4 regions of the Streptomyces sp. NPDC058773 genome follow, and region 3 is predicted to be linked to each of the others. Evidence: riboswitches for the same ligand, from Rfam matches in the RefSeq annotation. Region 3 holds a riboswitch; each other region holds the start of a gene.
The links. Region 3 has a riboswitch for cobalamin ahead of ACFW5B_RS24620 (ribonucleoside-diphosphate reductase subunit alpha). Riboswitches for the same ligand answer to the same signal wherever they lie in the genome.
Positions count from the first base shown of each region.

Region 1 (6,987 bases), on a different contig from region 3:
CAGGGCGTCGAGCACCGGGCCCTCGGTGTGGCGTCGGCCGCCGCCCTGGGCGATGACGCCGACGCGCAGGCTGCCCGGGTCGCGGGTGATCTCCTCGGCGTAGGGGCGGCAAGGCGGTGCGGCGAAGTACGGGTCACCACTCTCCGGGCCCTGTATCCGGTCGAGCAGCGCCGCACTGTCGCGCACCGTACGGCTGACGCCGCCCTGCACGGCCAGGCCGTTGAAGATCTCGTCGGCGTCGGGCCCCATGGACACCCGCCCCCGGGTGGGCTTCAGCCCGAACAGACCGGTGCCGGCGGCCGGGATACGGATCGAGCCCGCCGCGTCCGTGCCGTGCGCGATCGGCACGACGCCGGCCGCGACCGCGGCCGCTGAACCGCCACTGGAGCCGCCCGGCGAGCGGTCGAGGTCCCAGGGGTTGCGGGTCGGCCCGTACAGCACGGCCTCGGTGGTGATGCCGTAGGCGAACTCCGGGGTCGTGGTGCGGCCGATGGTCGCCAGCCCGCTCTCCCGGAAGCGCCGCATCAGGTGCGAGTCCGCCGGTGCGACAGTGCCCTCGGCGAGCCTGCTGCCCAGCTCCACCCGCTTGCCGGCCACGGTCACGCCCAGGTCCTTGACCAGAAAGGGCACCCCGGCCAACGACGCCGAGCCGGCGGGCGTCTCCCCCGCCCCCTCCCCACGCTCCGCGGGCCAGGTCTCCACGACCGCGTTGATCAGCGGATTGACGGCGTCGACCGCCTCCAGCGCGGCCGTCTCCAGCTCGGCGCCGGTCACCTCACCACGGGCGACCAGCTCGGCCAGCCCCACGGCGTCATGGGTCACGTACTCCGACAACTTCATGAGAACTCCTCTGCCTTGCGGCACATGCCATGCGTCAGCGGCATGCGGTACCGGACGGTCTCATGCGATACCGATCGGTATCGCACAGGACTGTCCGGTACCGTAGCGTGAGAGCGGCGCAGCCGAAAGACGGGGAGCCAGGCGGGAGGGTCGGGCATGGCGGACACGGTGCGGCCGGGCCGCGCGGAGCGGGTGGCCAAACTGCCGCCCCGCGAGCGCATCCTCGATGCGGCCGAGGAGTTGTTCCACTCCGAGGGGATCAGGGGCGTCGGCGTCCAGGCCGTCGCGGAGAAGGCGGGGACCACCAAAGCCGCGCTGTACCGGCACTTCGGCACCAAGGACGAACTGGTGGCGCAGTGGCTGCGCATCGTCGCGGCCGACTACAGCTCGGCGTTCGACACGATCGAGGAACGGTGGCCGGACGATCCCCGGGCGCAGATCAAGGGCGTGGCCGCATTCGTCGCCGACACCCTGTCGGCGCTCTCGCACCGCGGCTGCCCCTTCGTCAACTCCATTGCCGAACTGCCCGATCGCTCCCACCCCGCGCGTCAGGTGATCGAGGCACACAAGGCGCGGCAACTCCGCCGCCTCACCGCCATGTGCGCCGCCGCCGGCCTCACCGACCCCGAAGGGGCCGCGGCGGAACTCACCTTCGCCCTGGAGGGAGCCCAGGTCAGCGCGCAGAACGGCAGCGTGGCCCACATCGGCGAACGGCTCACCACCTTCGTCGAGTCGGTCCTGACCTGGCACGGGGCGAAGGATGCACCACGCCCCTCCGGATCTCGGCCGCGCCGAAGTTGAGCGGCGCCTTTCAATACCCTCGCCCGCCGCGGCACGTACGGTACCGGCGATGACCGACACACCGACCGCTGCACTCCCGCGCGCCGTACGGGGAGTGAGGGTGCACTCCCGGCAGACGATCGGGGCGTGCGCACCCACCTACGGACGCGTGGAGCTGGACTTCGAGCCGGTACCGGCGGGCGTCTCCTCGTCCGTCGAGTTCACGTGCACCGCTGAGCCCGAACCGTCACCGGAGTACGAACGGGCCCTCATCCAGGGCGTGTTGCGCGAGCTGGCCGCCGCGGGCTCCGGCGCGCCCGACCCCCACCCGGGTGCTCCGGTGCGCGCCCGGGTCCTCGTGCGCGCCATGTCCTGGCACTGGGTCGACAGCTGCGAGACGACCTTCACACGCCTCGGCGCCCTCGCGGTCCGGGAAGCCTTGAGCTGTGTGGCTGAGGACCGCGAACCGCGACTGGTGGACACCAGGGCCAGACTCACCTCCTGACCCCCTCGGCCGAGATGAGGAACGTACGCTCCTCAGGCCCCGGGCGAGGAACGCACGCTCCTCAAGCCCCCGACGCAAAAGGGCGCCGCCACACGAGCGTGTACCGCCAGAACAGCCGACGGCGCAGCCGCACACCGGGCAGGGCTTCTCGGGCCCCATCGGCGATCTCGGCGAAGGTCATATCCGCCGGGCGGGTCAGGGCCGTCATCGAGACCGGGCGGCAGGGCTCCCGGCGACCCCTGTTCTTGAGCAGGCCCGTGACGGCGTTCAGCGGGGCGGCGACGCCGCCGAGCAGATAGTCGGCGGCGGTTTGCGCTCGGCAGAGACCCAGGACAACCAGAGTTCCCCCAGGCGCCAGGTGCCGGCCGAAGACGCCGAGCGCCTCGGTGAAGGGCAGATGATGGAGGGTGGCGACGCAGGTGATGACGTCGTAGGAGCGTGCGGGGATGCCGGTCAGGGCGTCCGCGACCGTGAACGTCACCGGGGTCACCGGCGGGGTCAGCTGCTGCGCGCGGGAGACGATCACCGGGTCGGAGTCGATCGCCTGGACCTCATGGGCGCGGACGGCCAGGCGCCGGGCCAGATCGCCGCTGCCGCAGCCGACATCCAGGGCGCAGTCGTAGCGCTTGGGGAGTTGCCGCAGGATCCACCGGTGGTAGTGAGCGTTGTGGTCCCAGGGGTGGGCGGCATTGAACCGGTCGAGCGCGCGGATGACTCGCTGCGGTAAGGGCGTCATGCGCCCAGTCCACCAAACTTCACGCCTTCTGCGGGCTGCGCGCTCAACCTCACGCGCCCGGACGCACTCCGCAGGAGGCGGCAGCCTTCACCGCGGAACTCGGTGAGGGGGGCCAGCCGAACCCCGGTCGCCGGCCACGCCCACCTGGCCGAGGAACACAGCCACTGCCTTCCCCTTCTGCTGCGCCTGGTGGAGCCCCGATTCCTGCAACTCATGCAACGGGTGGTGCCGTTGGCCCTCGACCGCTACGGCCTCGACCAGGCTGTCGGGCATCCCCGCCTGCTGGAGCTGGGTGTGCATCGCGTCGTCGCTGATCTACTCGACGGTGATCTGTCGACCGGTGGCAGCGGTCAGGATGGCGCCGACCTGGCGCCAGGTCAGGTCGGCCGGCCCATGAACCGCTTGCACACAGCGTCCGGACCAGGTGGGCGACAGCAGACGGGGGGATCGCGCAGCAGGACACGCGGCCGGACCCCGGCGCGGAGCAGAGTGGCGACAACATGGCGGCCGACGTTTCCCGTGGGGGTGGTGACAGCGGTCTGCACGGCCTTCTTCCTCTCGTCGGTGACACGACTGCAGGTTAGGAACCAAAGGGGCCGGAGCCTGTCCTACTCTCCGGACACCTGCGGGCGTCGCTCTCGACCGGAAGCCCGTGTCCCATCTCACACCCCGTCACGCCCCCGAAGCCGCCCGACACCCACGTCGCGTTCTACGCTGGCCGGGTAACTGGTTCGCCCCGTCTGCCAGGCGGGTTGCGTCGTAAGAGGGAACCCGGTGGGAATCCGGGACTGCCCCGCAGCGGTGAGTGGGAACGACCGCCGTCATACGCACTGGATCCGGGTCGCGGATCTGGGAAGCGACGGTCAGTAGGTGTCCGCCGGAAGAGACCGGCAGGCGTGCTCACGAGTCCGAAGACCTGCCCGTTGCCCGTGCGCGCCCATGCGTGGACGGAGATCCCGGTGACCTCGAGGGCGGGTCGGCGTACATATCAGGTGGACACGTGCGTCGTGAGCGCGCCGTGGTTCCGCCCGGTCGTCATCCCTTCGCGCTTCTCGTTCCGTTCCCGGGACCTGCAGGAAACACTTCGCGAAGGAGAGTTCCGTGACAGCAAAGCCCGCAGCCGCGGCAGCCCTGGCCACCGTGTACGGCTATCCCCGCCAGGGGCAGAACCGGGAACTGAAGAAGGCCGTGGAGGGGTACTGGAAGGGCACGGTCAGTGCCGATGTCCTTGAGGGGACCGCCCGCGCGCTCCGTCGGTCGCACTGGCGGCAGTTGGCCGGCGCCGGTATCCAGGAGGTACCCACCGGGGACTTCTCGTACTACGACCATGTGCTGGACACCAGTGTCATGGTCGGGGCCGTGCCGCACCGGCACCGGGATGCGGTCGCGGCCGACGCCCTGGACGGCTATTTCGCGATGGCGCGGGGGACGCAGGACCTGGCGCCGCTGGAGATGACCAAGTGGTTCAACACCAACTACCACTACTTGGTACCGGAGTTGGGTCCCGATGTCGTCTTCGGTGCGCATTCCGGGAAGCAGGTGGCGGAGCTCAGGGAAGCGCTGGCGCTCGGTCTCGACGCGCGGCCGGTTCTGGTCGGGCCGGTCACCTATCTGCTGCTGGCGAAGCCCGCTCCGGGCGTGGCCGCGGACTTCGAGCCGCTGACGCTGCTCGACCGGTTGCTGCCGGTCTACGCCGAGGTCCTCGCGGATCTGCGGGCCGCCGGCGCCGAGTGGGTGCAGCTCGATGAGCCCGCTCTCGTCCAGGACCGCAGTCCGGCCGAGCTGAACGCCGCCGGGCGGGCCTATCGCGACCTGGCCGCTCTCACCGACCGCCCGAAGCTCCTGGTCGCCTCGTACTTCGACCGGCTCGGCGAGGCCCTGCCCGTTCTGGCCAAGGCTCCGGTGGACGGGCTGGCGCTGGACTTCACCGATGCCGCCGCGGCCAACCTCGACGCGCTGGCGGCCGTCGGCGGACTGCCGGGGAAGCGCCTGGTGGCGGGTGTGGTCGACGGCCGCAACATCTGGATCAACGATCTGGAGAAGTCGCTGGCCACCCTCGGCACCCTGCTCGGTCTCGCCGGCCGGGTCGATGTGGCCGCGTCCTGCTCGCTGCTGCACGTACCGCTGGACGCCGCCGTCGAGCGTGACATCGATCCGCAGATCCTCCGCTGGCTGGCCTTCGCCAAGCAGAAGACCACCGAGCTGGTGACGCTGGCACGGGGCCTGGCTCAGGGCACCGACACCATCGCCGCCGAACTCGCCGCGAACCGCGCCGATCTGGCCTCCCGGGCGAACTCCGGGCTCACCCACGACCCGGCCGTACGCGCACGGGCCGCCGCCGTCACCGACGCCGACGGCCGCCGCGCCCAGCCGTACGCCGACCGCGCGGCCGCCCAGCGGGCCCACCTCGGGCTGCCGCTGCTGCCGACGACGACCATCGGTTCCTTTCCGCAGACCGGCGAACTGCGGTCCGCGCGCGCCGATCTGCGGGCCGGGCGGACCGACACGGCCGGGTACGAGGAACGCATCGAGGCCGAGATCCGTGAGGTGCTCGCCTTCCAGGAGAAGGCCGGTCTGGATGTTTTGGTGCACGGCGAGCCCGAGCGCAACGACATGGTGCAGTACTTCGCCGAGCAGCTCACCGGCTACCTCGCCACCCGGCACGGCTGGGTGCAGTCCTACGGCACCCGTTATGTCCGCCCGCCGGTCCTGGCCGGTGACATCTCCCGGCCCGAGCCGATGACGGTCCGCTGGACCTCCTACGCCCAGGCGCGGACCACCCGCCCCGTCAAGGGCATGCTCACCGGACCGGTCACCATGCTCGCCTGGTCGTTCGTGCGCGACGACCAGCCGCTCGGGGACACCGCCCGCCAGGTGGCGCTGGCACTGCGCGAGGAGGTCAACGACCTGGAGGCGGCGGGGACTTCGGTCATCCAGGTCGATGAGCCCGCGCTGCGTGAGACGCTGCCGCTGCGGGCGGCCGACCATGGCGCGTATCTGGCCTGGGCCACCGAGGCGTTCCGGCTGACCACCAGCGGGGTGCGGGACCGTACCCAGATCCATACGCATATGTGCTACGCCGAGTTCGGTGACATCGTGCAGGCCATCGACGACCTGGACGCGGATGTCATCAGCCTGGAGGCCGCCCGCTCCCGTATGCAGGTGGCCCGGGAGCTGGCCGCACACGGCTATCCGCGCGAGGCCGGGCCCGGTGTCTACGACATCCACTCGCCGCGCGTCCCGAGCGCGGACGAGGCAGCCGCCTTGCTGCGCAAGGGACTTGAGGCGATTCCCGCCGCACGTCTGTGGGTCAATCCGGACTGCGGCCTGAAGACCCGCGGCTGGCCCGAGACGCGTGCCTCGCTGGAGCATCTGGTGGCCGCTGCGCGTACCGTCCGCGCGGAGCTGTCGGGCTCCTGATGCCGTCGGCGGCCGGGTGGGCGAGTGGCCGCGCGCCCACCCGGCCGTATCGGGCACACCCCCTCCTGACCAGCCTCCACTATTCGTTTGTCAGTGTGGTACCGGCTCTTGGAGGCTGACAGTTGACGTGTGCGCGGCGGGCGTGCGCGAAGAGCACCAGGGAGGGCACAAGAGTGAGCCGGCAGGTGGGAACTGGAGCGGCGGACGGCGATGCCGGGTCCGTGAGCAAACCGGATGGCCGCGCGCTCGCCGCGGCGTCCGTCACCGTCGTGCTGTGGGCGTCGTCGTTCATCGCCATCCGCAGCTCCGCCGACTACTTCGGGCCCGGTGCGCTCGCCCTGGGCAGACTGGTGGTGGCCTCCGTCGTGCTCGGTGTCCTGCTGTTGGTCCGGCGTGAGGGGCTCCCGCCCCGCGAGGCCCGGCTCGGCATCGTCACGTCGGGGGTGCTGTGGTTCGGCGCCTACATGGTCGCGCTCAACTGGGGTGAGCGGCATGTGGATGCCGGGACGGCTTCGCTGGTCGTCAATGTCGGGCCGATCCTGATGGCGCTGCTGGGCGGGTGGCTGCTGAAGGAGGGGTTCCCGCCCAAGCTGATGGCGGGCATGGCGGTGTCGTTCGCCGGGGCCGTGGTGGTCGGACTGTCGATGTCCGGCGGCGGCACCTCGTCGCTTCTCGGTGTGCTGCTGTGTCTGTTAGCGGCGCTGGC
Region 1 is NZ_JBHYPE010000011.1:98,313-105,299, reverse strand. It holds gene ACFW5B_RS12750 (amidase) at 1-840, opposite strand, end outside; gene ACFW5B_RS12745 (TetR/AcrR family transcriptional regulator) at 997-1,641, shown strand; gene ACFW5B_RS12740 (hypothetical protein) at 1,691-2,125, shown strand; gene ACFW5B_RS12735 (class I SAM-dependent methyltransferase) at 2,187-2,861, opposite strand; cobalamin riboswitch at 3,572-3,800, shown strand; gene metE (5-methyltetrahydropteroyltriglutamate--homocysteine S-methyltransferase) at 3,963-6,281, shown strand; gene ACFW5B_RS12725 (DMT family transporter) at 6,503-6,987, shown strand, end outside.
Region 1: another riboswitch for cobalamin. It lies ahead of metE (5-methyltetrahydropteroyltriglutamate--homocysteine S-methyltransferase); the one in region 3 lies ahead of ACFW5B_RS24620 (ribonucleoside-diphosphate reductase subunit alpha).

Region 2 (6,987 bases), on a different contig from region 3:
AGCTCTCGACTTCGTTCGAGCAGGGGGGACCCCCATCCCGTCCTCCTCGTCGATGCCGAGCCCGTGCGCGAAGGGCAGCACGCCCAGCGTCTGCCGCCCCGTGAGGCCGCGCAGCATCTCCAGGCCCGGCTCCAGCAGCGTCACATCGCCGCGGAACTTGTTGACCAGATACCCGGCGACCAGGGCCTGGTCCTCTTTGGACAGCAGTGCGGTGGTGCCGAAGAACGAGGCGAACACCCCGCCGCGGTCGATGTCACCGACCACGACCGCCGGGATACGGGCGGCCCGTGCGAGGCCCATGTTCACGATGTCGGTACGCCGCAGATTGATCTCGGCGGGACTGCCGGCGCCCTCGCAGATCACCGCGTCATGGGTACGCCGCAGCTCGGCCAGGCAGTCGGTCACCGTGCCGAGCAACTGCTCCCGCCCGCCCGCGTACGGCGTCTCCCCGGGGGACGACCCCCCGGACTCCCCGAAGTACCCCCGGGCACTCAGCTCCCCCACCGGCTTCCCCAGCAGCACCACCTGGCTGCTGCGGTCGCCGCCCGGCTTGAGCAGCACGGGGTTCATCAGCGCGGTCGGCTCCACCCGCGCCGCGGCCGCCTGCATCGCCTGGGCCCGTCCGATCTCCGCGCCCTCACGGGTGACGAACGAATTCAGCGACATGTTCTGTGCCTTGAAGGGCGCCACCCGGACGCCCTGCCGGACCAGCCAGCGGCAGATGCCCGCCGTCACCACGCTCTTGCCGGCGTCCGACGTCGTCCCGGCCACCAGCAGCCCGCCGCCGACGGCCCCGCCGGATGCCTTGCCCCGCCCGTTCACCGGTTCCTCCTCCCGCGCCGGGACCCCGGCACCCGTGCCCGTGTGGCCGCACCGGCCACCAGTCGCGCCGCCACCGTCGTCGCCAGCGCCAGCACACTCACCCGGCGGGAGAGCCGCACCGCGCGCTCGATGTCGTCCACCGCCACCGGCGGTGCCGCGCCGTTCAGCACCGGACGGTGCTCCACCCGCCCGCCGTACGCCAGTGTGCCGCCCAGCCGTACGCCCAGCGCACCCGCGAACGACGCCTCCACCGGGCCCGCGTTGGGGCTCGGATGGGCAGCTCCGTCCGCCCGCCAGGCCCGCAGCGCACCGCGCCGGTCGGGGCCCGCGAGCACGGTCAGCGCGGCGGTCAGCCGGGAGCCGGGCCAGCCGGCGAGGTCGTCGAGCCGGGCCGCGGCCCAGCCGAAGCGGCGGTAGCGCGGCGACTTGTGCCCCACCATCGCGTCCAGGGTGTTCACCGCGCGGAACGCCACCAAGCCGGGCACTCCGCCCAACGCGCCCCATACCAGGGCGCCGACCACCGCGTCGGAGGTGTTCTCGGCGACCGACTCCACCACCGCACGGGCCATCTGCGGCCCGTCCAGCGCCTGCGGATCGCGCCCGCACAGATGCGGCAGCCGCTCCCGAGCCACGTCCAGGTCACCCGCCGTCAGCGCCCCGCCGACGGCCCGCGCCTCCCGGCCGAGCGAGGTGCCGCCCAGCACGGCCCAGACCGTCGCCGCGGTCAGCGCGACCCCCGCACCACCACGGAGCGACAGCGGAGAAGCGGAAGCCGAACCCCGCACGGCACGCCGCAGCAGCGCGGCGCCGGCCGCGGCACCGCCCGCGCACAGCACGGTGTGCGCCGCCCCGAAGGCACGGTGGTCGCGCCACAGCCGGCGTTCGACGGCGCCCGCGGCCCGGCCGAACGCGGCCACCGGATGGCCGCGCCGGGGGTCTGCCGCGATCAGGTCACCGAGAAAGCCGAGGGCCGCGCCGCACGCATATCCCGCGTGTTCGCCGCGCACCGGATCAGACCGCAGCCAGGGCGAGTTCGTGACGTGCCGCCCGGCCTCGGAGGAGACCTGCGACAGCGGGCAGAGGGGATCTCGACGGGCAGCCGGGCATGACGGTATGTCCTCACTCAGGGTCCGCGCCCTGGCTCGACGTGACGGCGACACGAGTCTCCTGGCTCCCGGATCGGCGTGTCCTCCGGCCTTCCCGTCCCGCGTACGCCGTGATGACGTGCGCGTACTGGACCGTGGCCTCCGCTGGAGGAACGCTCCCCGGTGACAGTGGCGGGACCGCGCCGGATTCGCACCGGACTTCCTCAGCTGTCGCCGAATGGCCCCGGCAGTCCACCACGGCCCGCGAACGCCCGTCAACTCACCCTTGACCTGCAGCGCAGCCCCGCTGCAGGCGCTGTGGTGCACGCCACAGCGTGGCAGAGAGGTCACGGACGGTTGCCCGCGGACCTGATCCCGCGTCACTATCTGGTGCACGGCGGCGACGGGGCCGCCGGAAGGGGGCCGGGGGATGCCGCAGCGCGCTGACCGTCATGAGATCCGTATCAGGATCTCGGGCACCAACAATCCTGACCAGGACGCCGAGGACCTCAAGGCGTGGCTGGAGCGCGAGCCCTGGCTGAACGGCCGGCCGCACGACTGGGAACTCCGGCCGGCGGTGGAGCGCGACGAGGGCCCCGGCGACATGGCCATCGGCGTCGACGACCTGATCCTGGTCGTGGTCGGCGCGGTCGCCGCCGAGATCTCCAAGAGCATGGGAATCGCGCTGCGCGAGTGGCTGCGCCGCCGCAAGGAGGAACGCGACACCGGCGAACGGCCCGCGGTGGCGGTCGCCGACGGGGACGGCGCCCTGCGCGCACTCGGCGACCAGGGGCCGGACGCCCCGGCCCCCGGACACCCCGATCCCGGCAGCCCGGCGAACGGGAGCGGCAGCACCGCCGGGGACTGAGCCGGATGTCCGAATACGACGCACGGGGCAAGGTCAACCGGGCGCTGCTGATCTGCGTCGACGACTACCGGCACCTGCGGCCGCTGCCCGCCGTACGGGACAACCCCCAGGAGCTGGAACGCGTCCTGCTCGCCCCCGGCACCGACCTGTTCACCAAGGGCGAGGTCGTCATCTGCCGCCCCCAGGAGCCGTGGGAGGTCGAACAGGCCCTGGACGCCGTCACCCAGGAGGCCCGCGGACTGCTGCTGGTGTACTTCAGCGGCCACGGCCGGGTGGGCCGGGACGGCGGCAACCTCCAGCTCATGGTCGGCGCGTCGGAACGGCGCCACAAGACCGTCTCCTGGCAGGACATGGTGCTGCCCTACTTGGACAACGCACGGGCCGACCGGATCGTGATCGTCCTGGAGTGCTGTTACGCCGGCAACGCCGGGGAGGCCTTCCACCTCTGCCGCACCCCGATGTCGCTGCTGATGGCCGCGCAGCCCAACCGCCGTATCTTCAGCGGCGAGGAGCCCACCGGCGGCACCCTCTTCACCCGCGCCCTGCGGCAGACCCTGGAACAGGGCGTCCCCGGCAAGCCGTTCGTCACCTTCGAGGACCTCGTCCGGGAGCTGCGGGGGCAACTGGCCGGTGAGCGCACCCCGATGGGCGACGTCTGGGAGCCCCGCTCGGCCAAGCAGAACACCGTCGACGACGTCATCCTGTCCTTCGCCACCCCCGGGGTCCGGCCGCCCACCCCGCTGCGGATCCGCCTGCGCCGCCGGCTCAACGCCTCGGTGCGGCACTGGTTCCGCATCCTGATGGTGCTGGCGACCGTTCTCGTCCCGGCCGGCGCGGGTGTCGCCCTGCTCTGCCTCCCGCACGGCACCGAGGCCTGCCCGCCCGCCCTCGAACTGCGGCTGCTCACCGCCCCCGAGGCCGAACCCGCGCTGCGCCGGGCGGCCTTCGACTACGAGATGTCCGACGCCAACACCCGCCCCCTCGACGGCGAGGGCGACCTCCCCGACGGCTGCCGGCGTGCCCAGATCACCGTCTACTCAGCCGCCCGGGACCAGGTCGACCAGGGCTTCGCGGCCGCCGCCCGCTGGCAGGGCGCGGCCCACGGCACCGGGAAGGGCGAAGCGGGCGACAAGGGCACCGACCCCCTCTACCGGACCGGACCGCAGCCCGACATCTGGATCCCCGAATCCACCGCCGACTACGACGAGGCCCGCCGCGGTATGCCCGCCAAGGACTCCCCGGCGACCCTGCACTACGGCGCCCCGGTCGCCTACACCCCCCTGGTCGTCGGCATCCCGGCGGGCCGGCGCCCGGACGACGTCGAACCGGCCGGAGCCTCCTGGCGGCAACTGCTCACCGCCACCGACCGCGACCACCACGACCTGCGGCTGCTGCGGCCGAGCCCGGTGCTCTCCGGCACCGGACTGCTGCACACCCTCGGTCTCTACCTCGCCCACGACGGCGCGGACCCCGCGTCGTCCGGTGTGCCCGACCCCGCTCGCGCCCGGCAGGCGGAGGAGCGGCTGTCCGCCCCGGGCAGCCAGTTCGCGGGCAGCACCGAACTGCTGTGTTCGCTGCGCCCCGACGCGGACGGCGCCGGCTCCGTCGACCGTACGAGGTCCGCGCCCCTGGTCTCGGAGAAGTCCCTCGCCGACTACAACCTGGGCCGCGCCGTCGGCAGTTGCCCGGCCCTGGACGCCCCGCTCCCGCTCCGCGACCGCTACATCGCCTACTACCCCCGCAACGTCCCCGCCCTCGACCACCCCCTGATCCGGGTCGGCTGGCGCGGCACCACGGACGCCACCCCGCGGAAGGCCGCGGTGGCCCGCTTCGCGACCTGGCTGCGCGCCCCGGACGGCGGCGGGCGCACGCTCACCGCCCAGGGCTACCGCGGGGTGTCGGACAGCGGCCCGGGAACCGGCTCACCGCTGCTGGACAGCCGCGCGGAGGCCACCCCGGCCGCCCCGGCCGTCCCCTTCCGCGCGGACCCGGACCAGGTGTCCCAGGTGCTGGACGGCTACGACAAGGCACAGAAAACCAGCCAGGTGCTGATCCTCCTCGACACCTCCACCTCCATGGCGGACGGCGGCCGGCTCCCGACCGCCCTGCGCGCGGCCGGCCGCGCCCTGGAGATGGTCGGCCCCCGCCACACCTACGGCCTGTGGGCCTTCCCGGACCGCGCGCACCCGACCGACCCCGACGCGGTGCGGGAACTCGTCCCGCTCGGCAGCGCGTCACCGGCCCCCGGCCGGGCCGCCCTGGACCGGATCGCGGGCGGCGAACTGGTCGAGCACGGCGCCGCGATGGAGGAGGCGCTGACCCGCGCGCTCCGCAGGATGAAGAAGTCACCCGCCGCCAACAAGGCCATCGTGCTGATCCTCGACCAGGACGACGGCACGGGCGGGCGCGCGGCGGGCGTGGAACGCACCCTCGGCGCCCTCGTCGAGGAGCAGCCCGGGGTGCCCGTCCTGGCGCTGGTGCTGGGCGAGACCGGCTGCGACACCTTCGCCCTCCAGCGGCTGGCCGACGCCTCCCACGGGCAGTGCGTGTCCGGCGGACCGCAGGCCGTCGACACCCTGGCCGGGCGGATCGCCTCCATCGGCACGGCTGCCAAGGGGGACCGATGACCCGCCCACCACGCGCCGCCGCCCTGGCCGCCCTGACCCTGGCGCTGGCCACGAGCGGCTGCACGGCGGACGGCCAACTCGTCCCGGAGAAGGGCGCGATCGTGCTCGCCACCGGCAGCGACCTCAGCAGCTCCGGCGTCCGGCAGGAGCTGATCCACGCCTGGGAGCGGCGCACCGGCCGCACCGTCCGGATCGTCAAGCTCCCGGACACCGCCGACGGCCAGCGCAGCCAGCTGCTGGCGGCCGGCCAGTCCGGCAACGGCGGCTACGACGTGCTCAACCTCGATGTCGCCTGGACCGCGGAGTTCGCCGAGGCGGGCGTGATCCGCCCCTGGGCCACGAGCCTGGACGGCGACTTCCTGGACAGCGTGGCCAAGACCGTGCAGTACGACGGCAAGGTGTGGGGCGTGCCCTTCAACACCGACGCCGGGCTGCTCTACTACCGCAAGGACATCCTCCGCCGGTACCACCGCGGCGCCCCGTCCACCTGGAGCGAGCTGCGGGAGGCCGCCACCGAGGTGGCAGCGGCCCACAACCGCGAGGCCGCCCGGGAGGCTGCCAGGGAGCACCGGAAGAAGCCGCCCACGATGTACGGCATGGTCGCCCAGCTGCGTCCCTACGAGGGGCTGACCGTCAACACCCTGGAGTCGGCGTGGGGCAACGGCGGCGACCCGGACGCCACCAGCTTCACCAAGGGCGGGCAGATCGGCGCGCTCCAGCAGGGCATCGCCGACCTCAAACTCCGGCTCGACTCGATCATGCCGCACGAGGCCACCACGATGGACGAGACGGAGAGCCGCCGCTGGTTCGCCGACGGCCGCGCGCTGTTCATGCGCAACTGGCCGGTCGCATACGCCTCGGTCGCCGAGAAGCTCAGGCCCGGCAGGGAGTTCGAGATCACCCAGCTGCCGGCCCGCGCCGATGGCAAGCGGCTGTCCGTACTGGGCGGGCAGAACCTCGCGATCTCGGCCCACAGCACCCGTCCGGAGGGCGCCCGCTCCCTGATCGAGGCGCTGACCGGCCCCGGCAGCGAACGCTGTCTGCTGGAGCGGGGTTTCGCGGCCACCCGCGACTCGGCGTACCGGCAGGCGGCCACGGCCCCGCACTGCCCGCTGCCGCCCGGCGGCGCGGAACGCGGTGAGCACGGCGCCCCGGGGCGGCCGGAGCCCCGGCCGGACCCCGGCACGCTGCACGAGGCGCTGCTGGCGGCCGCACCCCGCCCGCGCAGTGCGCACTACCAGACCTTCAGCAAGGTCGTACAGCTCGGGGTGTCCGCCTACCTCAACGGCCGTGGCAGCACCGCCATCGCCGACCGGCTGGCCCGGGAGGCCGATGACGCGCTCGGCGGCCGGGGCGAACAACGGACGAGGCGCCCGGCGGACGACGGCTGATGCCGTGCTCCGCCGGGCGCCTCACCCGGTCCGTCGTGCCGCTGTGTCAGCCGGCGACGATCAGAAAGATCCCGTAGGCCACCGCCATCGCGCAGACGGCGAAGGCGGCCATCGCGCCGGCCCGTGCACCGGCACCCGGTGCGGCGACCGCGGCCGCCGCACCTTCCTGGACCGTCTTGCGGGAGGTGCCGGCG
Region 2 is NZ_JBHYPE010000047.1:30,891-37,877, reverse strand. It holds gene ACFW5B_RS29440 (cobyric acid synthase) at 1-822, opposite strand, end outside; gene ACFW5B_RS29435 (cobalamin biosynthesis protein) at 819-1,829, opposite strand; cobalamin riboswitch at 1,983-2,134, opposite strand; gene ACFW5B_RS29430 (hypothetical protein) at 2,338-2,775, shown strand; gene ACFW5B_RS29425 (caspase family protein) at 2,781-5,402, shown strand; gene ACFW5B_RS29420 (extracellular solute-binding protein) at 5,399-6,793, shown strand; gene ACFW5B_RS29415 (hypothetical protein) at 6,840-6,987, opposite strand, start outside.
Region 2: another riboswitch for cobalamin. It lies ahead of ACFW5B_RS29435 (cobalamin biosynthesis protein); the one in region 3 lies ahead of ACFW5B_RS24620 (ribonucleoside-diphosphate reductase subunit alpha).

Region 3 (6,987 bases):
GACACCTCCCGTACGACGGTGCGTCAGGCCCTCCAGGAGCTGGTCGTCGAGGGACGGCTGGAGCGCATCCAGGGCAAGGGCACGTTCGTGGCCAAGCCCAAGGTTTCCCAGGCGCTGCAACTGACCTCCTATACGGAGGACATGCGGGCCCAGGGCCTGGAGCCGACCTCGCAGTTGCTGGACATCGGCTATGTCACGGCGGACGACCGGCTCGCCGGACTGCTGGACATCGCCGCCGGCGGCCGGGTGCTGCGCATCGAGCGGCTGCGGCTGGCCAGCGGCGAGCCGATGGCCATCGAGACCACCCATCTGTCGGCCAAGCGCTTCCCCGCGCTGCGCCGGAACCTCGTCAAGTACACCTCGCTCTACACCGCGCTGGCGGAGGTGTACGACGTCCGACTGGCGGAGGCCGAGGAGACCATCGAGACCTCACTCGCCACCCCGCGCGAGGCCGGTCTGCTGGGTACGGACGTCGGCCTGCCGATGCTGATGCTCTCCCGGCACTCGCTCGACGCGCAGGGGCAGCCGGTGGAGTGGGTGCGCTCGGTCTACCGCGGCGACCGCTACAAGTTCGTCGCCCGGCTGCGCCGCCCCGCGGACTGACCGCCGTCGGGCCGGGCGGAGCACTCGCCGCCCGGCCCGCCCCCTGCCCTGCCGTCGCCCCTGCCGTCGCCGGACGGCTGACGGCGCAGGTCGCGGCCGGATGCATTCTTGATACCGATATGCGGACAGCTAGTGACGCGTGCCACTCCCCTGCCATAGATTCAGCCAATTGCACAGGCGACAGCAGGGGACGGAGCCACGGTCATGACACAGTCAGCCGCACCACCGGATCGCAGACAGCTCGTCACGCCCACCCGTGTGGTGGCCGGGCTCTGCCTGATCGCTCCGTTCGTCGCGATGCTCTGGGTGAACTCGTACGCCCGGATCGAGCCGAAGTTCATCGGGATTCCGTTCTTCTACTGGTACCAGATGCTGTGGGTGCTGATCTCGACCGCGCTCACCACCGTCGCCTACACGCTCGTGCAGCGTGAGCGGCGCGCCCGCAAGGGAGGTGCCCAGTGACTCCCACGACCGCGCCGCTCGCCCCGGGCGCACTCGCCGCCTCCCAGACGCACGGCGTCAACGGCGTCGCACTGGCCGTCTTCGTCTTCTTCTTCCTGGCCGTCACGGTCATGGGCTTCATGGCCGCGCGCTGGCGCAAGGCCGAGCAGTCCGAGAACCTCGACGAATGGGGCCTGGGCGGCCGCAGCTTCGGCACCTGGGTGACCTGGTTCCTGCTGGGCGGCGACCTCTACACCGCGTACACGTTCGTGGCCGTCCCGGCGGCGATCTACGCGGCGGGCGCGTCCGGTTTCTTCGCCGTGCCCTACACCATCCTGGTCTACCCGCTGATCTTCACCTTCCTGCCCCGGCTGTGGTCGGTCTCGCACAAACACGGGTACGTCACCACCTCCGACTTCGTCCGCGGCCGCTTCGGCTCCAAGGGCCTGTCGCTGGCCGTGGCGCTCACCGGCATCCTGGCCACGATGCCCTACATCGCCCTCCAACTGGTCGGCATCCAGGCCGTCCTGGACGTGATGGGCATCGGCGGCGGCGAGAACACCAACTGGTTCGTCAAGGACCTGCCGCTGCTGATCGCGTTCGCCGTACTGGCCGCGTACACCTACTCCTCGGGGCTGCGGGCGCCGGCACTGATCGCGTTCGTCAAGGACGGGCTGATCTATCTCGTCATCGCCGTGGCCATCATCTACATCCCGATCAAGCTGGGCGGCTTCGACGCGATCTTCGACTCGGCCGGCAAGGCGCTCGCCCAGCCCGGCCCCGTCCCCGGCAAACCGCGCGGCGAGCTGGCCAGCGGGCCCAACGCCCAGTGGGCGTACGCCACTCTGGCGCTCGGCTCGGCGCTGGCGCTCTTCATGTACCCGCACTCGATCACCGCGACGCTGTCCTCGCGCAGCCGCAACGTGATCCGCCGCAACACCACGATCCTGCCGCTGTACTCCCTGATGCTGGGCCTCCTGGCGCTGCTCGGCTTCATGGCGATCAAGGCCGGTACGGACATCCAGGGCAACCCGCAGCTGGCCATTCCGCAGCTGTTCGAGGACATGTTCCCGAGCTGGTTCTCCGGGGTGGCGTTCGCCGCGATCGGCATCGGCGCGCTGGTGCCCGCGGCCATCATGTCGATCGCCGCGGCCAACCTCTTCACCCGCAACGTCTACAAGGACTTCCTGAAGCCGGCCGCCACTCCCGAGCAGGAGCACAAGGTCGCCAAGCTGGTCTCGCTGCTGGTGAAGGTCGGCGCGCTGGTCTTCGTCCTCACCATGGACAAGACCGTCGCCATCAACTTCCAGCTGCTGGGCGGCATCTGGATCCTGCAGACCATGCCGTCCCTGGTCGGCGGGCTGTTCACCCGCTGGTTCCACCGCTGGGCGCTGCTCACCGGCTGGGCGGTCGGCATGCTCTACGGCACCCTCGCGGCCTACGGCGTCGCCAGCCCGACCCAGAAGCACTTCGGCGGCTCCAGCGCGGAGATCCCCGGCATCGGCGAGATCGGCTACATCGGTCTGACCGCCTTCGTCCTGAACGTGGTCGTCACGGTCGTCCTCACCTTCGCCCTGAAGGCCGCGAAGGCCCCCGACGGCATCGACGAGACCAGCCCCGCCGACTACACGGCGGACGCCGGCGACCAGGGCGTCACCGTCGACCTCCCACCCGCCACCGCGGGGGCACCGGCCGGACACTGACCCACCGGCCGCCCGGCTTCCGGCAACGGGCCGTCACGTTCCCCCGGGGACGCGGCGGCCCGTTGTCGTACACCGCTTCAGCCGGTCCAGTCCTTCAACTGCTCGGTTTCGAGCGTGATGCCGACGGGGTCGGGGAGGTGGAGGGGCTTGCCGTACGGCACGGTGCGGACGTCCTCGTAGCGGGTCCCATCGGGGTCGCTGTAGAGCGACACCTGGCCCTCCTGCCGGTCGATGAGCAGATAGAGCGGGATCCCGGCTCCCGCATAGGCGCGGGGCTTCTCCACGCGGTCACGCTGGTGCGTGTCGGAATCGGAGGAGGTGACCTCGACGACCATCAACACCGGTTCAGGGTCCGCCCATTCACCCTTGCCGACGAAGGCGCCACTGACGGAGAGTGCCCCGTCCGGCCGGGCCCGGCCGCTGCGGTACTCCTCCACCTTGAGCCCCTGGTCCGGATAGAGCCACAGCTCAGGGCGTGACTGGATGCAGAGGCGCGTCAACCACTCGATGATCCGACCGTGATCGCCGTCCGGCATGGGCTTGCTCTTGACCTTCCCGTCGATGAGTTCCAACCGCGCGCCTTCTTCCCGGCGGGCGAGTATCCGGGCGGCCTCTTCGAAATGCTCGGTCTCCATGATGTGCGGACGGTCGGCGAGCGCGGTCATGAGGCCTTCTCCTTCTTCCACGGGACGGAACAGAGAACGTGTCACCGACCATAGCCGAGGCCACTGACAGCCACCGCGCGATGACGCACGACACACTAGATATGGGGGTGCGCCTGAGGGGCCACCACCACATGTATGCTCGTCCTCGCTGTCGTCGCAGGGGAATCCGGTGGGAATCCGGAACTGTCCCGCAACGGTGTAGGAGCGCGTCCGACCGGCCGGATAACGGCCCCGGGGGCGCGCCCGTGCAGTCCGAGGACCTGCCGACGGTACGTCCGTACCGCCATGGGTGCGGGCGTCGATACGTCCCGGGCCCCGAGGGTTGGGCCGATGGATGCCGCGCGGTGCGCCCGCGCACCCCTGCCGTCACGGGGTGCCGCATGCCCGCGCGCCCGTCGCGCCCGCTCTCCCGGCCCCGCCGAGTGTAGGGAGAGCACCACGTGACCATCGCGCCAACGGAACCCGCGTCAGACGCCGAGGCCGTGCCGCCCGTGGTGGACACGCCTCCCGGTTCCGCCGACGGCGGACCGGGCGAGGACGGGCCGGGGGTCGCGCTGCTGCGCACCCTGACCCGGCTGACCGAGGACCTGACCGCGACCGACCCCGGCAAGGTGGCCGCCGCCGCGCTGCGCGGCCGGCACCCTGGCTCCGACGAGGCCGAACTGCGGTCGCTGGCCACCGATGCCGCGGCCGGTCTGATCGGTGACGAGCCGCAGTACTCCAAGCTCGCGGCGCGACTGCTCACCCTCGCGATCTCGGAGGAGGCCGCCGGACAGGGGGCGGTCGCCTTCTCCGCCTCCGTCGAGGTCGGCCACCGCGAAGGGCTGATCGCCGACGAGACCGCGGAGTTCGTACGGGCCCATGCCGCCCGGCTGGACGCGCTGGTCGACCGGGCGCTCGCCGACGGGGCCGACGACCGCTTCGGGTACTTCGGGCTGCGCACCCTGCACTCCCGCTACCTGCTGCGGCACCCCACCACCCGTCAGGTCATCGAGACCCCGCAGCACTTTCTGCTCCGGGTGGCCTGCGGCCTCGCCGAGGACCACGGCGACCGCGCGCTGGCCGACGTGGCCGAGCTCTACCGGCTCACCAGCTCGCTGTCCTACCTCCCCTCCTCCCCCACCCTCTTCAACTCCGGCACCCGCCACCCGCAGATGTCGTCCTGCTATCTGCTGGACTCGCCGCTGGACGAGCTGGACTCCATCTACGACCGCTACCACCAGGTCGCCCGGCTCTCCAAGCACGCCGGCGGCATCGGGCTGTCGTACTCCCGCATCCGCGCCCGCGGTTCGCTGATCCGCGGCACCAACGGGCACTCCAACGGCATCGTGCCGTTCCTGCGCACCCTGGACGCCTCGGTCGCGGCCGTGAACCAGGGCGGCCGGCGCAAGGGCGCCGCCTGCGTCTACCTGGAGACCTGGCACGCGGACATCGAGGAGTTCCTGGAGCTGCGCGACAACACCGGTGAGGAGGCGCGCCGTACGCACAACCTGAACATCGCGCACTGGATCCCGGACGAGTTCATGCGCCGGGTGGCGGACGACACCGACTGGTCGCTGTTCTCGCCGTCGGACGCCCCTGAGCTGGTGGACCTGTGGGGCGAGGAGTTCGACGCCGCCTACCGGAAGCTGGAGGCCGAGGGCCGGGCGCTGAAGCAGATCCCGGCGCGGGTGCTGTACTCCCGCATGATGCGCACCCTGGCGCAGACCGGCAACGGCTGGATGACGTTCAAGGACGCCGCCAACCGCACCGCCAACCAGACCGCCGAGCCCGGCCAGGTCGTGCACTCGTCCAACCTGTGCACGGAGATCCTGGAGGTGACGAACGACGGGGAGACCGCGGTCTGCAACCTGGGGTCGGTCAACCTCGCGGCGCATCTCGGCGACAACGGGGAGATGGACTGGGAGCGGCTGGACGCGACCGTCCGCACCGCCGTCACCTTCCTCGACCGCGTGGTGGACATCAACTTCTACCCGACCGAGCAGGCCGGCGCCTCCAACTCCCGCTGGCGCCCGGTCGGCCTGGGCCTGATGGGTCTGCAGGACGTCTTCTTCCGGCTGCGGCTGCCCTTCGACTCGCCCGAGGCGCAGGAGCTGTCGACCCATATCTCCGAGCGGATCATGCTCGCCGCCTACGAGGCGTCCGCCGACCTCGCCGAGCGGCACGGCCCGCACCCGGCGTGGTCCGCGACCCGCACCGCCCGCGGTGTGCTGCACCCGGACCACTACCCGGACGCCGAGCCGCGCTGGGCGGACCGCTGGGCGGCGCTACGCGCCCGGATCGCCACCACCGGTATGCGCAACTCGCTGCTGCTGGCGATCGCGCCGACCGCGACCATCGCCTCGATCGCGGGCGTGTACGAGTGCATCGAGCCGCAGGTCTCCAACCTCTTCAAGCGCGAGACGCTGTCCGGTGAGTTCCTCCAGGTCAACGCGTATCTGATCGAGGAGCTCAAGGCGCTGGGGCTGTGGGACGCCCGGACCCGGGACGCGCTGCGCGAGGCCAACGGCTCGGTGCAGGACGTCGCGTGGATTCCGGAGGAGGTCCGGGCGCGGTACCGCACGGCCTGGGAGATCCCGCAGCGCGCGCTGATCGACATGGCCGCGGCCCGTACGCCCTACCTCGACCAGAGCCAGTCGCTGAACCTCTTCATGGCGTCGCCGACCATCGGCAAGCTCAGCTCGATGTACGCCTACGCCTGGAAGCGCGGCATCAAGACGACGTACTACCTGCGTTCGCGTCCGGCGACCCGGATCGCGCAGTCCGCGCGCGCCGCGACCGTTCCCGCACAGCTTCCGGTGGCCGACCCCGAGGCGGTCGCCTGCTCCCTGGAAAACCCCGAGTCCTGCGAGGCCTGCCAGTAATGCCCAACCCGTCGCCCGACCACCGCCCCTCAACGACGGCGCTGCGCGCCGAAAGCCCCGCCGAGCCCAGCGCCGCGGCGGCCCACACCGCGACCACCGGCGAGAAGAACCTCCTGGACCCCGGCTTCGAGCTGACCCTGCGGCCCATGCGGTACCCGGAGTTCTACGACCGCTACCGGGACGCCATCAAGAACACCTGGACCGTGGAGGAGGTCGACCTCCACTCCGACGTCGCCGACCTCGCCAAGCTCTCGCCGGGTGAGCAGCACATGATCGGCCGGCTGGTGGCGTTCTTCGCGACCGGCGACTCGATCGTGGCCAACAACCTCGTGCTGACGCTCTACAAGCACATCAACTCCCCCGAGGCGCGGCTGTACCTGAGCCGTCAGCTCTTCGAGGAGGCCGTGCACGTCCAGTTCTATCTGACGCTGCTGGACACCTACCTCCCCGACCCGGACGACCGTGCGGCGGCATTCGCCGCGGTGGAGAACATCCCGTCCATCCGGGAGAAGGCGGAGTTCTGCTTCAAGTGGATGGACTCGGTCGAGCGCATCGACCGGCTGGAGTCCAGGGCCGACCGGCGCCGCTTCCTGCTGAACCTCATCTGCTTCGCGGCCTGCATCGAGGGGCTGTTCTTCTACGGCGCCTTCGCGTACGTGTACTGGTTCCGCTCCCGCGGGCTGCTGCACGGGCTGGCCACCGGCACCAACT
Region 3 is NZ_JBHYPE010000031.1:51,587-58,573, reverse strand. It holds gene ACFW5B_RS24640 (GntR family transcriptional regulator) at 1-603, shown strand, start outside; gene ACFW5B_RS24635 (DUF3311 domain-containing protein) at 808-1,065, shown strand; gene mctP (monocarboxylate uptake permease MctP) at 1,062-2,747, shown strand; gene ACFW5B_RS24625 (Uma2 family endonuclease) at 2,825-3,412, opposite strand; cobalamin riboswitch at 3,531-3,695, shown strand; gene ACFW5B_RS24620 (ribonucleoside-diphosphate reductase subunit alpha) at 3,853-6,276, shown strand; gene ACFW5B_RS24615 (ribonucleotide-diphosphate reductase subunit beta) at 6,276-6,987, shown strand, end outside.

Region 4 (6,987 bases), on a different contig from region 3:
GGGCCGACCAGAAGACACAGTTCGCCCTCGGGGACGGTCAGGTCGACGTCCTGGACGGCGGGCGCCGCGGCATCGCCGTAGGTGACCGAGACCTGCTCGAACCGGATCACTGGGTGGGCTCCTTCATATGCGGGTCGACAGCAGAGGCACGGCGGCGACGCTCAGGGGCGGCGGCACGGGACCCGGTACGGTCCGCGCTCGACGGGAGCGGGGCGACGAACGCGGGCAGCAGCCCCACCAGGACGGAAACGGCCGGCCAGAGAGGGAGGACGGGGGCGGTGAGCGGGACGGCGGGCGGATGCAGCGCGGCCGGCGCATAGTCGCTCGCCCAGACCATCAGGGCGGCGACGGCCATACCGGAGCCCGCGACCAGCCAGGCGCGAGCGCCCCACCGCTCGGGCCGGTAACGGCTGCGCACCGACCGGCGGCCACCGAGCCACAGCCCGGCGAGCGCCGCCGCCAGCCCGGCGACCAGCAGCGGCAGCCCGTAACCGCCGCCGGTGTCGCCCAACAGCCCATAGGTCCCGGCGCAGACGCCGAGCAGCCCGCCGAGGGTGAGCACGGACGTGGTGTGGCGGACGGAGGGCGGAACCTGGGCGCTGCGGCCGTAGCCCCGTGCGTCCATGGCGGCGGCCAGCGCCACCGACCGCTCCAACGCGCCCTCCAGCACGGGCAGTCCGACCTGGAGGAGCGCCTTGACCCCGCGGTCGGGACGCCCGCGCAGCCGGCGGGCGGCGCGCAGCCGCTGGACGTCGGCGACCAGATTCGGTGCGAAGGTCATCGCGACGACGACCGCGACGCCCGCTTCGTACAGCGCGCCGGGCAGGGACTTCAGCAGCCGGGCGGGATTGGCCAGCGCGTTGGCGGCGCCGACACAGATGAGGAGGGTGGCCAGTTTCAGCCCGTCGTACAGGGCGAAGACCATGCCCTCCGCGGTGACCCGGCCGCCGATCCGGACGCCCTTCGCCCAGTCCGGCAGCGGCACTTCGGGCAGGGTGACGAGGGTGTGCGTACCGGGGACCGGCGAGCCGAGGAAGAAGGCGAAGACCAGCCGGACGGCGATCACGACCAGCCCGAGCTTGACGAACGCGCCGTACGAGCGGGCCCACGGCGCATCCGTGCGACGGGCCGCGACCACATAACCGGCCACCCCCACCAGCAGCCCCAGCAACAGCGGGTCGGTGGTGCGGGAGGCCGCGGTGGCCAGGCCCAGCGCCCACACCCACCAGGCGCCGGCGTGCAGCGCGGTGGTACGGGTCGCCTGCGGGGCGCTCATCCGCGTCGGCGGCGTGCCTGCCACACCGCTGCCGCACCCAGCACGACGACGGCCGCGACCCCACCGAGCAGCCCGGCGGACGGCCCGCCGTCACCGCTCCCGCCGCCCCCGTCCTTCGCACCGTCACGGTCCCCCGCCGCCCCCGCGGAGGACGCAGCCGAAGTCCCGGACCTCTTCGCCCCGTCCCGCGATCCGCTCACGGCCTCCGCGCATCCCGCCTTCGGGTAGCCGGCGATGGCGCACAGCAGGGCGTTGGCGTCATAGCGCAGCCGCCGGGCGACCGCGGCCAGCGCCTCGCCCGCCGAGGCGTCCTCCGGCACCCGCGCACACTCCGTCCTGGCCTTCGGCGGCCGTTCGCCGCCGGGCGCGTCCGCCGTGGTGCCGAAGTCCAGGACGATGCCGATCCGCTTGCGGCCGTCCTCGGCCGGGGTGTTCCGGCAGATCGCGTCGAAGTCGGCGGCCGCGCGCGGCTTTCCGGCCGCGGCGGAGTCGGCGCCGACGGTGAAGCGGAAGCCCTGGACCGCTCCGTCGGCCGGCCGCAGCGTGGCCGGCCCTTCGGTGGCATACGTCCAGGAACTGCCCTTGCCGTCCCAGAACGACCAGTAGCGGTACTCCTGCGCCTGCGCGGGCCCGGCGGCCAGGCCGGTGACCGTACCGGCCAGCAGCACGGCCGCGGCGATCCTGGTGCGCCGCATCAGAGCCGGCTCTTCTTACGGCCGCTCAGCAGGAACCCGATGCCGGCGCCGAGGGCGAGACCGACACCGATGACCCACCACATGCCCATCCCGCCGCCGTCCGAAGCGTCGTCCCCGGAGTCCTTCGCGGGTGCGGCGCCCGGCTTGGGGCCGGTGGCGTTGAGCGCGGCCACCAGGTCGGTGCCGCCGAAGGAGCGCGGGTCGGTGCCGGTGGCGTGCGCGGCCAGCACCAGCTGCGCGTACGCGGCGGGGCCGCTCTGCTTCGCCCAGTCCGCCGCGTTCTTCTCCAGCCACTTCAGCGGCTTCGCGGCGGCGGCACCGTGCCCGCCGGCCGCCAGCGCCACCACGGCGTCGGCGGTGTTGCCGACATCGGGCTGCTTCTCGGCGCCCGGCATCGCGGACAGCAGATGCTGCCCATTCTTGTCGAGCTGCGCGACGAGGTAGGCGGCACCGCCCTCCGCGGCCTGCCCCGGATCGCCCTTGCCCGCCTCATCGACCTTCTCTGCCTGCTTGTCCCCGCCGTCCTTGCAGTTCAGCGCCTTGACCGGGGTGTTGGCCCGCGGGCCGGCGGGCGCGACGACAAAGCCCTTGCCGAGCGCTCCGGTGGCGGCGGCCGCGGTGGCGTCGGCGTTCGGGGCGGCGCCCTTGAGCTGGAAGGTGAACGCGCCGCGCTCGCCCTCCTTCTCGTCGCAGCCCAGCTGGAAGGTGAGCAGCCCGTCGTAGGGGGTCTTGCCGCCCTTCTTCGACGTCACCGACTGCGGCTTCTCACCCGCCGCCGCGAGCGCGCCGATGACCACGGACGTGGAGTTGGCGTCGCTCGCCGAACCGGGCATCGAGCTCCAGCCGCCGTCGTCGTTCTGCACCGACTTCAGCCAGTCCACGGCCTTCTTCACGGCCTCGCCGTGCCCGCCGAGCGCGGCCAGCGCCTGCACCGCGGCGGCCGTCTGATTGGTGTCCCGCATGGTCTTGGCGTCACAGGCCTTGCCGGGGTCGGCGCGGAAGGCGGTGAACGCGCCGTCGGCGCACTGCTGCCCGGCCAGCCAGCGCACGGCGGACGCCGCGGGCCGCAGCCCCACCGAGTCCTGCGCCAGCAGCGCGAGCGACTGCCGCCAGACCCCGTCGTACTTCGGGTCCGTGGTGCCGTAGAGGCCGTCCGGCAGCTTCTTCGCGGACGCGGACGGGGACTCGGCGGCGTACGCGGCGGGGGCAGCGGCCGCGCCCAGCACCACCGCGGCGGCCAGCGCCGTGGCGGCGCGGCGCGCCAGGAAGGCGACGGGGTGCGTCAGGGGGGCCTGGTGAGCCATGGAAGCCATGGGGGCCATCGGGTCGGTGCCTCTCGGGTCGGGTCGCGGCGATGTACGCAGCCGCGCTCGGCCGGCCACCCGCGCGCCGATCCCAGGGATCATGGACGCGGTGGCACCGGGCTCAGCTCCGTATACCTCGACGGTGCCGCGCACCGGCCGTCCCTGTGGCGGACGTTTCCGGTGGCGGGAGCCTTGGTTGTGCCCCTTCGGGTGCTCCGGCTCGTACGGCCGCCCCCGCCGGGCCGGCCGGCGCCTGCGGAGGGTCCGTTCTCACGGTTGCGGGTCAGCGCCGGATTTCCACCGGCTTTCCCCGATCGGGTACGGATGAAATTGTCCCGCACACCTTAACCGGCACCCGTAGGGCGCTCGCTCGCACGTACGAGCCGGCGGAATCAGCCGCGAGCCGGGCGGATACGAACCGGGCGTGCGAACCGCCCCTCCCACCGAACCGCCCCTCCCACCGAACCGCCCCTCCCACCGAACCGCCCCTCCCACCGAACCGCCCCTCCCACCGAACCGCCCCCGCCCGCCGCACCGGAACCGCCCACCACCGAACCGGCCCGCCCGCCGGATAGCCCCCGCCCTCACACCGCGCGATACCGCACCGGATCGGACCCCGGCACCCACTCCGCCCGCCCCAGCTTCACCAGCCGCCGCAGATGGGCCTCCGCCTCCGATACGGCGATGTTGCGGGAGCCGTAAGGAATCTGCTCCCAGGGCCGGTTCCACTCCATGGCCACGGCCAGCTCCCATACGGTCCGCGGTTCCCGGAGCAGGTCCCGCAGCCGGGCCAGCCGCTCCTCGTGGTGGGCGAGCAGCGCCCGCACCCGCCCGCCGGCGTCGGTGAAGGCGTGCTGGTGCGCGGGCAGCACCTCGGCGGGCGCGAGCCGGCCGACGCGTTCGAGGGAGTCGAGGTAGTCACCGAGCGGATCGGCGTCCTCGCCCGGGCTCCCCATGCCGTGCGGGCCGGGCGGCCCATCGTCACCGTCCGGAGCCTCGTACAGGCCGATGTGCGGGGTGATGCCGGGCAGCAGATGATCGCCGGAGAACAGCCGGCCGAAGCCGGGGGTGCGCGCCGAGGGATGCTCCTCCTCCAGGTGGAGGCACACATGCCCGGGGGTGTGGCCGGGCGTCCAGATGGCGCGCACCCGGCGCCCCGGCAGGCCGAGGAGTTCACCGGGGTCGATCCCGCGGTCCGGCAGCGCGGCCCGCCGGCCGGGCAGCTTCCGGCCGCCCCCGGTGGCGCGTGCGGTCCGCAGGGGTGCCAGATGCTCGTCCGGTGCGCCCGCCGCCGTGAGCTTGGCGAGCAGGTAGTCGAGCCACTGGCCCGGTTCGGCGGCGCGGGTGCGGCGGACCACCGCGGTGTCGGCGGCATGCATCGCGATCCAGGCGCCGGAGGCCTCCCGGACCTTGGCGGACAGGCCGTGGTGGTCCGGATGGTGGTGGGTGATCAGGACGCCGTGGAGGTCGGTGAGGGCGAATCCGCAGGCGGTGACGCCGGCGACGAGGGTGTCCCAGGAGTCCGGGTCGTCCCAGCCGGTGTCGATGAGCACCGGCCCCCGGTCGGTCTCCAGGAGGTGGACGAGGGTGTGACCGAGCGGGTTGTCCGGGATGGGGACGGCGATGCTCCACACCCCGCCCTTGTGGTCGGTCACCTGTGTGGTCATCCCGGTCCCCTTTCGGTGTGCCATACACCCGGTACCCGGCCTCACTATAACTAGAACTGGTTTCAAAGTGTCCTGAAGTGCCCTGCCCGCGCGGTGGAGTCGGGATTCGGTCGGCGCCGTGGACTCCTCCAACTAGAACTGGTATCAGTTCCTGATGCGGTGCGGGGGACCCACCCCGCCGCATCAGCACCCGATGGTCTGCCGGCACACGCGTCCCCCGTACGTCGGCAACGTCCCACGCACGTCAGCAACCACCGGAACCGGCAGGGATCGCCGGACAGGCGGCCAACCCGCAGGAGGCGGCAGCGATGAGCGACCTCGTCGAGCACGGAAAGCTCTACATAGGCGGTGAGTGGGCCGACCCGGCCGGCCGGGACACGATCGAGGTCGTCTCGCCGCACACCGAAGAGGTCATCGGCCGGGTACCGCACGCCTCGCGGGCCGATGTCGACCGTGCGGTGACCGCGGCCCGTACGTCCTTCGCGTCCGGGGTGTGGGCGAACGCCCCGCTGGCGGACCGGATCGCGGTGGTGGCCCGCATCAAGGACGCCTTCGCGGCCCGCAGTGAGGAGATCGCCAAGGTCATCAGCGCGGAGAACGGCACCCCGTTCACCTCCGGCGTCATGGTGCAGTCGCTGGCCGCGATGCTGGTGTGGGACGCGGCGCTCACGGTGGCCCGTGACTTCCCGTTCGAGGAGCGCCGCAGCGGGGTGCTCGGGCAGCTGCTGGTGCGCCGGGAGCCGGCCGGTGTGGTCGCGGCCGTGGTGCCGTGGAACGTCCCGCAGTTCACCGCCGCCGCCAAGCTCGCGCCGGCGCTGCTGGCCGGCTGCTCGGTGGTGCTGAAGGTGTCGCCGGAGACGCCGCTCGATGCGTACCTCCTCGCGGAGATCGCCACCGAGGCCGGGCTGCCGGACGGCGTGCTGTCGATCCTGCCCGCGGACCGCGAGGTGAGCGAATACCTGGTCGGGCACCCGGGCGTGGACAAGGTGTCGTTCACCGGCTCTGTGGCGGCCGGCAAGCGGGTCATGGAGGTCGCGGCCCGCAACCTCAGCCGGGTCACGCTGGAGCTCGGCGGCAAGTCGGCCGCGGTGATCCTGCCGGACGCGGATCTGGACGCGGCGGTGGCCGGGATCGTGCCGTTCGCCTGGATGATCAACGGCCAGGCCTGTGTGGCCCAGACGCGGATTCTCGCCCCGCGCGGCCACTATGACGAGATCGCCGAACGGTTCACCGCGGCGGCCTCGGCGCTCACCGTCGGCGACCCGCTCGATCCGGCCACCGAGGTCGGCCCGCTGGTCGCCCGTCGCCAGCAGCAGCGCTCACTCGACTACATCGCGCTCGGTCAGCGGGAGGGCGCCAAGGTGCTGACCGGCGGCGGCCGCCCGAAGGGGCAGACCACCGGCTGGTACGTCGAGCCGACGCTCTTCGGCGAGGTGTCCAACGGCATGCGGATCGCCCGCGAGGAGATCTTCGGCCCGGTCATCTGCCTGCTGCCGTACGACGACGAGGCGGAGGCGGTGCGGATCGCCAACGACTCCGACTACGGGCTCTCCGGCTCGGTGTGGACGGCCGATGTCGACCACGGCATCGAGATCGCCCGGCAGGTGCGCACCGGTACGTACTCGGTGAACACCTTCAGCATCGACATGCTCGGTCCGTTCGGCGGCTACAAGAACTCCGGTATCGGGCGGGAATTCGGGCCCGAGGGCTTCGGCGAATACCTGGAGCACAAGATGATCCATCTGCCGGCGGGTGCCTGATGGGGGACCGCTGGGAGGTGGTGGTGGACCGGAACGTCTGCATCGGGTCGGGGATGTGCGCGGCCGCGGCCCCGGACGGCTTCCGGCTGGACTCGGCCCGGCAGTCGCACCCGGTGGCACCGGAGACGGACGCCGCCGAGAACGTGCTGGCGGCGGCCGAGGGGTGCCCCGTGGAGGCGATCACCCTCACCGTGGCCGACAGCGGCGAGGCGGTCTTCCCTCCGGAGGAGTGAGGGGCGGGCCCGGGGTGCGGGGCGAAAGCCCCGGGGCGGGGCCCGTAGGGGG
Region 4 is NZ_JBHYPE010000049.1:34,144-41,130, reverse strand. It holds gene ACFW5B_RS29890 (ABC transporter ATP-binding protein) at 1-110, opposite strand, end outside; gene ACFW5B_RS29885 (CbiQ family ECF transporter T component) at 107-1,276, opposite strand; gene ACFW5B_RS29880 (SCO2322 family protein) at 1,273-1,971, opposite strand; gene ACFW5B_RS29875 (prenyltransferase/squalene oxidase repeat-containing protein) at 1,971-3,293, opposite strand; cobalamin riboswitch at 3,463-3,623, opposite strand; gene ACFW5B_RS29870 (MBL fold metallo-hydrolase) at 3,860-4,942, opposite strand; gene ACFW5B_RS29865 (aldehyde dehydrogenase) at 5,251-6,702, shown strand; gene ACFW5B_RS29860 (ferredoxin) at 6,702-6,935, shown strand.
Region 4: another riboswitch for cobalamin. It lies ahead of ACFW5B_RS29875 (prenyltransferase/squalene oxidase repeat-containing protein); the one in region 3 lies ahead of ACFW5B_RS24620 (ribonucleoside-diphosphate reductase subunit alpha).